Regions from separate parts of the Burkholderia multivorans ATCC BAA-247 genome, predicted to be linked through region 1. Evidence: riboswitches for the same ligand, from Rfam matches in the RefSeq annotation. Region 1 holds a riboswitch; the other holds the start of a gene.
The links. A riboswitch is a leader RNA that binds a small molecule or an ion and turns the genes downstream of it on or off. The one in region 1 is predicted to bind thiamine pyrophosphate.
Positions count from the first base shown of each region.

Region 2: linked by a shared signal. The riboswitch ahead of thiC (phosphomethylpyrimidine synthase ThiC) and the one ahead of NP80_RS14660 (FAD-dependent oxidoreductase) in region 1 are both predicted to bind thiamine pyrophosphate.

Region 1 is NZ_CP009832.1:473,777-478,633, reverse strand. It holds gene thiE (thiamine phosphate synthase) at 1-736, opposite strand, end outside; gene NP80_RS14670 (thiazole synthase) at 733-1,548, opposite strand; gene thiS (sulfur carrier protein ThiS) at 1,586-1,783, opposite strand; gene NP80_RS14660 (FAD-dependent oxidoreductase) at 1,816-2,952, opposite strand; TPP riboswitch at 3,174-3,295, opposite strand; gene NP80_RS14655 (ABC transporter ATP-binding protein/permease) at 3,564-4,857, shown strand, end outside.
Region 2 is NZ_CP009832.1:1,402,254-1,407,110, reverse strand. It holds gene NP80_RS19000 (MFS transporter) at 1-758, shown strand, start outside; partial or broken gene NP80_RS18995 (EamA family transporter) at 1,073-2,221, opposite strand; TPP riboswitch at 2,729-2,846, shown strand; gene thiC (phosphomethylpyrimidine synthase ThiC) at 2,967-4,857, shown strand, end outside.

The sequences.
Region 1 (4,857 bases):
CGAGATGTACGCCGTACGCGCCCTCATCTGCCGCGATCTGCCAGTAATCGTTGATGAACACGCGCGCATCCGGATAGCGGCGGCCCGCCGCGACCGCGCGCGCGATTTCGCGGCGCAGCGCGTCCGGCGCCGCGCCCTTCACGCGCAGCTGTACCGTCTGCACGCCGCAGTCGAGCACGCGTTCGACCCACTCGGCGTCCGGTACGACCGGATAGAGGCCCAGGCGCGCCGGGCATGGCGCGAATGCCGGCTCGGCGGCGGCCGGCAGCCCGGCGACGCGCGGAAACTGCGCGGCGTCGACGGGCCATGCGTCGTCGGCGCGCGTCTCGTCGCCGTCGCGCCACGCGAGCGCGAGCACCAGCGCGTCGAGCGGCGCGAAACCGCAATCGAGAAAGGCGGCGAGCGCCGCGATCCAGTCGTCCGCGAGCGCATGCGCGGCATCGAGCGCGTAGCGCGCGCCGGCCGCGTGCAGCGCCGCGCCGCGCTCGTCGAATTCGATCGCGACGGCGTTCGGCGATGCGGGCCGCGACACGGCCGATGCGCGCGCCTGCCCCGCGCGATCGCCGCGCGACACGATCAGCACGTCGCCGTCGGCCGGCGCGTCGGGCGCGGTCATGCAGAGCCGCCACGGCGCAGCGGCGCGCGGCCAGTCGCCGAGCCGCGCACGGATGCGTTCGGCCGCTTCGGCGAGCTCGTCGGCGGGCGGCCAGAAGGCGTCGGCAAAACGCGCGCTCATGCGCCGCCTCCGTCCTGATGCCAGAACGGCATCCCGACGACCGGCGTGCTCGCGTGCGCGGTTTCACGTGCGTCCATCGGGCCGGCGAGATACGCGGCGCGGCCGGCCTCGACGCCCTGCGCGAACGCGCGCGCCATGATTTCCGGGTGCGTCGCCTGCGACACGGCCGTATTCAGCAGCACGCCGTCGAAGCCCCACTCCATCACCTGACAGGCGTGCGACGGCACGCCGAGCCCCGCGTCGACGATCAGCGGCACATCGGGCAGCCGCTCGCGCAGCACACGCAGGCCGTATGGATTGACGACGCCCTTGCCGGTGCCGATCGGCGCGCCCCACGGCATCAGCGCCTCGCAGCCGACGTCAAGCAGGCGGCGGCCGATCACCAGATCCTCGGTGCAGTACGGCAGCACCTTGAAGCCGTCCTTGATCAGTTGCGCGGCCGCCTCGATCAGCCCGACCGGATCCGGCTGCAGCGTGTAGTCGTCGCCGATCAGTTCGAGCTTGATCCAGTCGGTTTCGAATACTTCGCGCGCCATGTGCGCGGTCGTCACGGCCTCGGCGACGGTCTGGCAGCCGGCCGTGTTCGGCAGCAACGGCACCGCATGGCGCTTCAGCAGATCGAAGAAGCCGGCTTCGGCCGTGCCGCCCGTCATCTGGCGGCGCAGCGCGACCGTGACCATGCCCGGCCGCGACGCGGCGATCGAATCGGACAGCGACTGCAGCGACGGATAGCGCGACGTGCCGAGCAGCACGCGGCTTGCGAAGGTTTCGCCGTACAGCGTCAGCGCGTCGGCGGGGGTGAGGGACGTCATGTCGTTTTCCTGGAAGAGCGGGACGAACCGGCGGCGTTCAGCCGCCCGCGACGGGGTGCACGACGTCGAGCCGGTCGCCCGCCGCGAGCGTGCGCGCCGCGTGCTGCGTGCGCGCGACGAAGTTGCCGTTCACCGCGACCGCGTACGGCGGGCGCGCGCCGTACGCGGCCAGCGCGTCGGCGACCGTCGCGCCGTCGGGCAGCGTCAGGGTCTGTTGGTTGATCTGGATGTCCATGAGGCTTCGTCGGAATCGGGCGGCGGCGTGCGTCAGGCCGGCTGGCGCGCGTCGTCGCGGTGATGAAGGAGCGTCGGCCAGCGCGCCGCGTCGCGCCATGCGGCGAACGCGTCGGGATCGCGCAGCGTGCCGTCGAGCGCGGCCTGCGCGAGCGCGACGGCCGCGTGCGCGACTTCCGGCGCGATCATGAAGCCGTGCCGGTACAGGCCGTTGACGGCCAGCGTCGATGCGCCGTCCCAGATCACGGCCGGGCGATGATCGGGCAGCGTCGGCCGGCACTGCGCGTTCAGCTCGAGGATGCGCGCCTCGCCGAATGCGGGATGCACGGAGAACGCGGCGCTCAGCAGCTCGAGCGCGGAACGCACGCTCACGGGCGACATGTCCTCGCCCTCCACTTCCGTCGCGCCGATCACATAGAGATCGTCCTGCTTCGGCGCGATGTACAGCGGGTAGCGCGGATGCAGCAGCCGCACCGGACGCGTGAGCCCGATGCCCGGCGCATGCACGCGCGCGACTTCGCCGCGGATGCCGCGCAACGCCGGCAGCGCCGGTTTCGCGCCGAGCCCGCGGCAGTCGATCGTGAAATGCGCAGCCGGCAGGTGGGCGTCGTCGACCGCCGCGTGCCAGTGCGTGTCGACGCCGCGTTCGGCGAGCCCCGCGGCGAGCGCGCGCAGCGCCTGCCGGTTGTCGAGCTGACCTTCGCGCGGCAGCAGCAGGCCGCGTGCGAAACGGCCCGCGAGCGCGGACTCGGCCGCGTCGACCTGCGCACCCGAGAGCGTGACGAAGCCACCGTCGAACAGGTCGGCCGGCGCATTCGCGCGCACGCGGCGCTCGAACAGCGGCGCTTCCGCGCGGTCGGCGTGATGCCAGACGACGAGCGTGCCGTGCTGCTGGAAGAACACCGGTTCGGGCAGTTCGGCGAGCCACTGCGGCCAGCGCGCCAGCGACGCGGCGCCGAGCTCGGTGATCAGCAGTTCGGCGCTGGCCGCTTCGGCGAGCGGCGCGAGCATCGCGGCCGCGATCCACGCCGCCGAACGCTCGCCGTCCGGGCCGCCGCGCTCGTACAGCGCGACGCGATGCCCGTCGCCCGCGAGCCGCCACGCGATCAGCCGGCCGACGAGGCCGCCGCCGAGGATCGCGAAGTCGGGCCGCGAATCGTGAACGTTCATCGCGCGCCCTCCGCGCCGCCCGCCCGCGCGCGCCCGGCGCACGCCGACGCATGCGGCGAAGCGGCGCGCGAACCCGCGCGACAGACTGAAACAACTGAAGATTGATCGGTCATCGGTTCCTTCCGTAACGCGCGGCGCGCGTACCCAAAAGGACGAAACCGGCAGCAAAGGCCGGCCGGGCGGGACTCGGGCGCTGACAATGGGATGGCAGCCAGCGCGGCCCGGCGGGATCAGAAACTTCCCTCGCCGGTATTACCCGGATCGGGTGCGAAGGGTCTTTCTCAGCCTCGCCGCGCCGCCCGGAACACCGTCGGCCGCGCACGAAGCACCCCTGTTTCGTCGTCGGCCATTAGACCATAAAAGCGGAAAACGTCGCAAACTGTCCCCGTTCGGCAAATCGACGTCGCGCGGCGCCGCTCTGGCACAATGCCCGGCAGGCCGGCCGCGCGAGCGGCCGGTTGTTGCGCCACCGCCGGCCTTTAAGTGCCGTTTAAGACGCGCGGGTCACCATCCGGACGCCCGCCGTCGGCGAGCACTCGTCCCGGCATGCCGTCTCGCGGCGCACGCCCGGCTTCGCCCGGCCCGTGCGCCGGCCACTCATCAGGAAGCACATGACCCAATCGATCGATCCCGTCCGCTCCGCCTCCGACGCGCCGCAGGACGAGCGCCCGGTATCCGCATGGAGCCTCATCAAGCCCTACTGGGTGTCGTCCGAATGGAAAGTCGCGTGGGCGCTGCTCGTCACGATCATCGCGATCAATCTCTGCGTCGTCTGGATCAACGTCCAGCTGAACAAGTGGAACGCGCAGTTCTATAACGCGCTGCAGACCAAGAACGTGCACGATTTCCCGCATCTGATGATGCAGTTCTCGATGCTCGCGTTCGGCTTCATCATCCTCGCGGTGTACGGGCTGTACTTGCGGCAGATGCTCGGCTTCCGCTGGCGCCAGTGGCTGACCGACCGCTTTCTCGGCGAATGGCTCGGCGACCGCGCGTTCTACCGCATCGAACGCGACCGCCTCGCCGACAACCCCGACCAGCGCGTGGCCGACGACCTGCAGGCGTTCGCGACGACCACGCTGTCGCTGTCGCTCGATCTGCTCTCGACGGTCGTCACGCTCGCGTCGTTCATCACGATCCTCTGGACGCTCGGCGGCGCGCTGACGCTGTCGCTCGGCGCCACGCCCGTCTCGATCCCCGGCTACATGGTGTGGGCCGCCGCGCTCTACGCGGTGGTCGGCTCGCTCGTGATCCAGAAGGTCGGCCGGCCCCTCGTGTCGATCAACTACCAGCAGCAGCGCGTCGAGGCGGACTTCCGCTTCGGGCTGATCCGCGTGCGCGAAAATGCCGAGCAGATCGCGTTCTACGACGGCGAAGACACCGAAAACCGCAATGCGCAGGGCCTCTTCCTGCGCATCCGCGACAACTGGTGGCGCGTCATGAAATACACGAAGCGCCTGACGTTCGTGAACGCGTTCTACGGACAGATCGCGATCATCTTCCCGTTCGTCGTCGCAGCGCCGCGCTACTTCGCGGGCGCCTTCACGCTCGGCGTGCTGATGCAGATCTCGTCCGCATTCGGCACGGTCAGCGATTCGTTCTCGTGGTTCCTCAACAGCTATCGCACGCTGGTCGAGTGGCGCGCGACCGTCAACCGTCTGCGCGAATTCAAGCGCGTGATGCGCACCTCGCATCTGAAGGAAAGCCTGTCGCCCGCGACCGAGCACGGCGGCATCAACCTGCACTATGTGAATGCCGCGAAGCTGTCGACGTCGTCGCTGAAGCTCGCACTGCCAAACGGCAACGCGCTCGCCAACATCGGCAGCGTGACGATCGAGCCGGGTTCGCGCTGGCTCGTGGTCGGCAAGTCGGGCTCCGGCAAGAGCACGTTCATGCGCGCGCTCG
Region 2 (4,857 bases), 930 kb from region 1:
TGATGAGCGGCCTGCTGATCGGCATCCTGCTCGCGCGCACGGCCGCCGGTTTCGTCGCCGAATACTTCGGGTGGCGCGCGGTGTTCGGCGCATCGGTGGCCGCGCTCGTCGTGCTGGCAGTCGTCATCGTGCTGCGGCTGCCGCGCAGCTCGCCGACCTCGACGCTGTCGTACGGCAAGCTGCTCGGCTCGATGTGGCACCTCGTGGTCGAATTGCGCGGGCTGCGCGAAGCGTCGCTGACGGGCGCCTCGCTGTTCGCGGCGTTCAGCGCGTTCTGGCCCGTGCTGACGCTGCTGCTTGCAGGGCCGCCGTTTCATCTCGGTCCGCAGGCGGCCGGCCTGTTCGGCATCGTCGGCGCGGCGGGCGCACTCGCGGCGCCGTATGCGGGACGCTTTGCCGACACGCGCGGGCCGCGCGCGATCATCTCGCTCGCGATCGCGCTGCTGGCCGTCTCGTTCGTGATCTTCGCGCTGTCGGGCACGAGCCTGGTCGGGCTCGTGATCGGCGTGATCGTGCTCGACGTCGGCGTGCAGGCCGCGCAGATCTCGAACCAGTCGCGCATCTACGCGCTGAAGCCGGAAGCGCGCAGCCGCGTGAACACGGTCTACATGGTGTGCTATTTCATCGGCGGCGCGCTCGGCTCGTCGGTCGGCGTTATGGCCTGGCGCGCAGCCGGCTGGCTCGGCATGTGCGCGGCCGGACTGCTGTTTACCGCGCTCGCAGGCGCGTTCCACTACGTCGGCGGCAAGCGCGGCTGAGCGCCGCCGCCGCGCGCGGGGCGGGCGCCTTACGCGTCCGCGCGCTGCGGTGAGGACTCGCGCGCAGGCCGCGGCGCAAGTGGCGACAACGTGTCGGGCGTCGCCGCGTGGGGTGCTGCTGCATCGACTGCCGCTGTGCCGGCCGTCGCGGCGTCGACCGCTGCAGCACCGGCTGCCGCTGCATAGGTTACCGCTGCATCAACGACCGCTGCGCCCCCTACCGCTGCACCGACTGCCACTGCATCGACGACTGCTTCGCCGGCTACCTCTGCATCGACTGCCGCAGCGCCGGATACCACCGCATCGACCACGCCTGCATCCGCTGCCGCCGCACCGGCCGCCGCGCCGTCCGGCGCAGCATTCGCCACCGCACCCGCCGCGGACACGGCGGCCGCCGTCATACCGGGCGCGACGTCCGGCATCGCGGTCGGCACGGGGACTGCGATCGGCTCGTACGCCGACGCGCCATCAGCCGCCGACACAGACGCCGACGCAGTCGCAGCAACCGGCGAACCGGCCGCGGCCGCTGCCGGCCGACGCGCCGGATCGAACAGGAACGACAGCCCGACGCTGCCGAGGATCGCGACGGTCGCGACGACCGTCGCCATCGTCACCGGCTCGCCGAGCATCAGCGCGCCGAGCGCCACGGCGACGATCGGATTCACGTACATGCAGCTGCTTGCGATGATCGGGCTCGTGTGCCGGATCAGATAGCCGTACGCGACGTACGCGGCCATCGTGCAGAACACCATCAGATAGACGAACGCGAACACCGGCGCGACCGCGAGGTGTTCGACATGCTCGCCGAGCAGCCATGCGGCGAGCGTCGACATCAGCCCGCCGAGGCCGATCTGCAGCGACGTCGAAAGAAACAGGTCGGACGGCAGTTTGAGCCGCGTCGCGAGATGCGCGCCGCCTGCCCAGAACAGCGCGCCGGCCAGCACGCTGATCGTGCCGAGCGCCGAGTTTTCGGCGGCGGCGCCGCCCGAATTCAGCACGACGATCCCGACCATCCCGAGCGCGACGGCCGCCCACTCGCCTTTCGTCACGCGCCGCCCGGCGACCGCCGCGATCACGGTCGCGAACAGCGGCACCGTCGCGACCATCACCGCGGCCGAACCGCTGCTGACCGTGCGCATCCCGAGCGCGATCGTGCCGGACGACAGCGCGACGAGCATCGTGCCCACGATCGCCGCATTACGGATCTCGACGAGCGTCGGCCATTCGGGCTTGCGGCGCAGCGCGAAGACGAACAGGCCGATCCCGCCGAGCAGGTTGCGCAGCCCCGACAGCAGCAGCGGCGGGAACGACTGCAGCGCGAAATGCAGCCCGCTGTACGTCGAACCCCAGACGAAATAGATGAAGACGAGCGCGAGCGCAACGCGGCCGCCGCGGCTTTGCGGCAGACGAATCCGCAGCGGGAAGCGCGCGAGGAAATCGAGCAGACGGTCGAGCGGCGTCATGGCCTGACCGCCCGCACGTCGCGCCGCGTGCTCCGCCGAAAGACGCCGGCGACGCCGGCAAGCGGCCCTGACAGGGCCGGGAAAGCGAAAGCGGACGTGCGGAACGACATGACAGTGCGAACGGCGACGAATGAAAACCGGCAGGCGGCGGCAGAGGGACAAAAAAACGTGCGCAACCGCAACGGCTGCGCACGCTCGGCATTATGGCACCAAGGATTCGAAAGCATCGCCTGACACTGCTGAAAGGAACAGGACTGACGTTTCGGCGCGACATTTCGGCGGCCGGCGCGCGTGTCGTACGCCGCAAAGCGGCGACGCCCGTCGAAACGATCGCGGTCCCGAAGTTTTCCGCACACGCCGCACGGCACGATGCTGCAGTGCGCAGCCGCCGGCACACGCGTGCGTCGCGCAGTGCGTGCGAGGCGGGCGCCGGCGATGCTGCGCGCGCACGTCGCGCCGCGGCCGGTTCCGGTTGAATCCGCCGCGAAGCCGGTGTATCGTGTGCCCTTGCTAACGCGGGGGTCCTGCAATGCTCCCGGTCGAACCGGCCGGCATTGTGGGTGAGAAATACCCTTTGAACCTGATCTGGATAATGCCAGCGCAGGGAAGCGTACGGGCTTCGCCGCCATCCCTCTGACGAAACCCGCCGCCTCACCAAACTCGTCTCCTGCTTAGCTCGAGCCCCCATTCGTCACGGGGCCCGGGTGAACGCCAAGGCGCCCACTCGGGCCGACAAGGAGATTGCATGAACGCCAATCCGAAGTTTCTGTCTGCCGACGCCCACGTCGACGCTGCTGCCGTCGCGCCGCTGCCCAATTCGCGGAAAGTCTATGTGACGGGTTCGCAGCCCGACATCCGCGTGCCGATGCGCGAGATCACGCAGGCCGACACGCCGACCGGCTTCGGCGGCGAAAAGAATCCCCCGATCTACGTCTACGACACGTCGGGCCCGTACACCGATCCGGACGCCAAGATCGACATCCGCGCGGGCCTGCCGGCGCTGCGCCAGCGCTGGATCGAAGCACGCGGCGACACCGAAACGCTGCCCGGCCTGTCGAGCCAGTACGGCCGCGAGCGCGCGGCCGATCCGGCCACGGCCGACCTGCGCTTCCCGGGCTTGCACCGCAATCCGCGCCGCGCACGCGCCGGCAAGAACGTGACGCAGATGCACTATGCGCGTCAGGGGATCATCACGCCGGAGATGGAGTTCATCGCGATCCGCGAGAACCAGCGCCGCGCCGAATACCTGGAGAGCCTGAAGGCGAGCGGCCCGAACGGCGCGAAGCTCGCCGCGATGATGGGCCGCCAGCATCCGGGGCAGGCGTTCGGCGCCGCGGCATTCGGCGGCAACGCGCCGAGCGAGATCACGCCGGAATTCGTGCGCGACGAAGTCGCGCGCGGCCGCGCGATCATCCCGGCCAACATCAATCACCCGGAATCGGAGCCGATGATCATCGGCCGCAACTTCCTCGTGAAGATCAATGCGAACATCGGCAACTCGGCCGTCACGTCGTCGATCGGCGAGGAAGTCGACAAGATGACGTGGGCGATCCGCTGGGGCGGCGATACGGTGATGGATCTGTCGACCGGCAAGCACATCCATGAAACGCGCGAGTGGATCATCCGCAACAGCCCGGTGCCGATCGGCACGGTGCCGATCTACCAGGCGCTCGAGAAGGTCAACGGCAAGGCCGAGGAACTGACCTGGGAAATCTTCCGCGACACGCTGATCGAGCAGGCCGAGCAAGGCGTCGACTACTTCACGATCCACGCCGGCGTGCGCCTGCAGTACGTGCCGCTGACCGCGAACCGGATGACGGGCATCGTGTCGCGCGGCGGCTCGATCATGGCGAAGTGGTGTCTCGCGCATCACAAGGAAAGCTTCCTCTACGAGCACTTCGAAGAGATCTGCGAGATCATGAAGGCGTACGACGTGAGCTTCTCGCTCGGCGACGGTCTGCGCCCCGGCTCGATCTACGACGCAAACGACGAAGCGCAGCTCGGCGAGCTGAAGACGCTCGGCGAGCTCACGCAGATCGCATGGAAGCACGACGTGCAGGTGATGATCGAAGGTCCGGGCCACGTGCCGATGCAGCTGATCAAGGAAAACATGGATCTGCAGCTCGACTGGTGCAAGGAAGCGCCCTTCTACACGCTCGGGCCGCTGACGACCGACATCGCGCCGGGCTACGACCACATCACGTCGGGCATCGGCGCCGCGATGATCGGCTGGTTCGGCACCGCGATGCTCTGCTACGTGACGCCGAAGGAACACCTCGGCCTGCCGAACAAGGACGACGTCAAGGAAGGCATCATCACGTACAAGCTCGCCGCGCATGCCGCCGATCTCGCGAAGGGTCATCCGGGCGCGCAGGTGCGCGACAACGCGTTGTCGAAGGCCCGCTTCGAGTTCCGCTGGGAAGACCAGTTCAACCTCGGTCTCGATCCGGACAAGGCGCGCGAATTCCACGACGAAACGCTGCCGAAGGATTCGGCCAAGGTCGCGCACTTCTGCTCGATGTGCGGCCCGCACTTCTGCTCGATGAAGATCACGCAGGACGTGCGCGAGTTCGCAGCGCAGCAGGGCGTGTCCGAAGCGGACGCGCTGCAGAAAGGGATGGAAGTGAAGGCCGTCG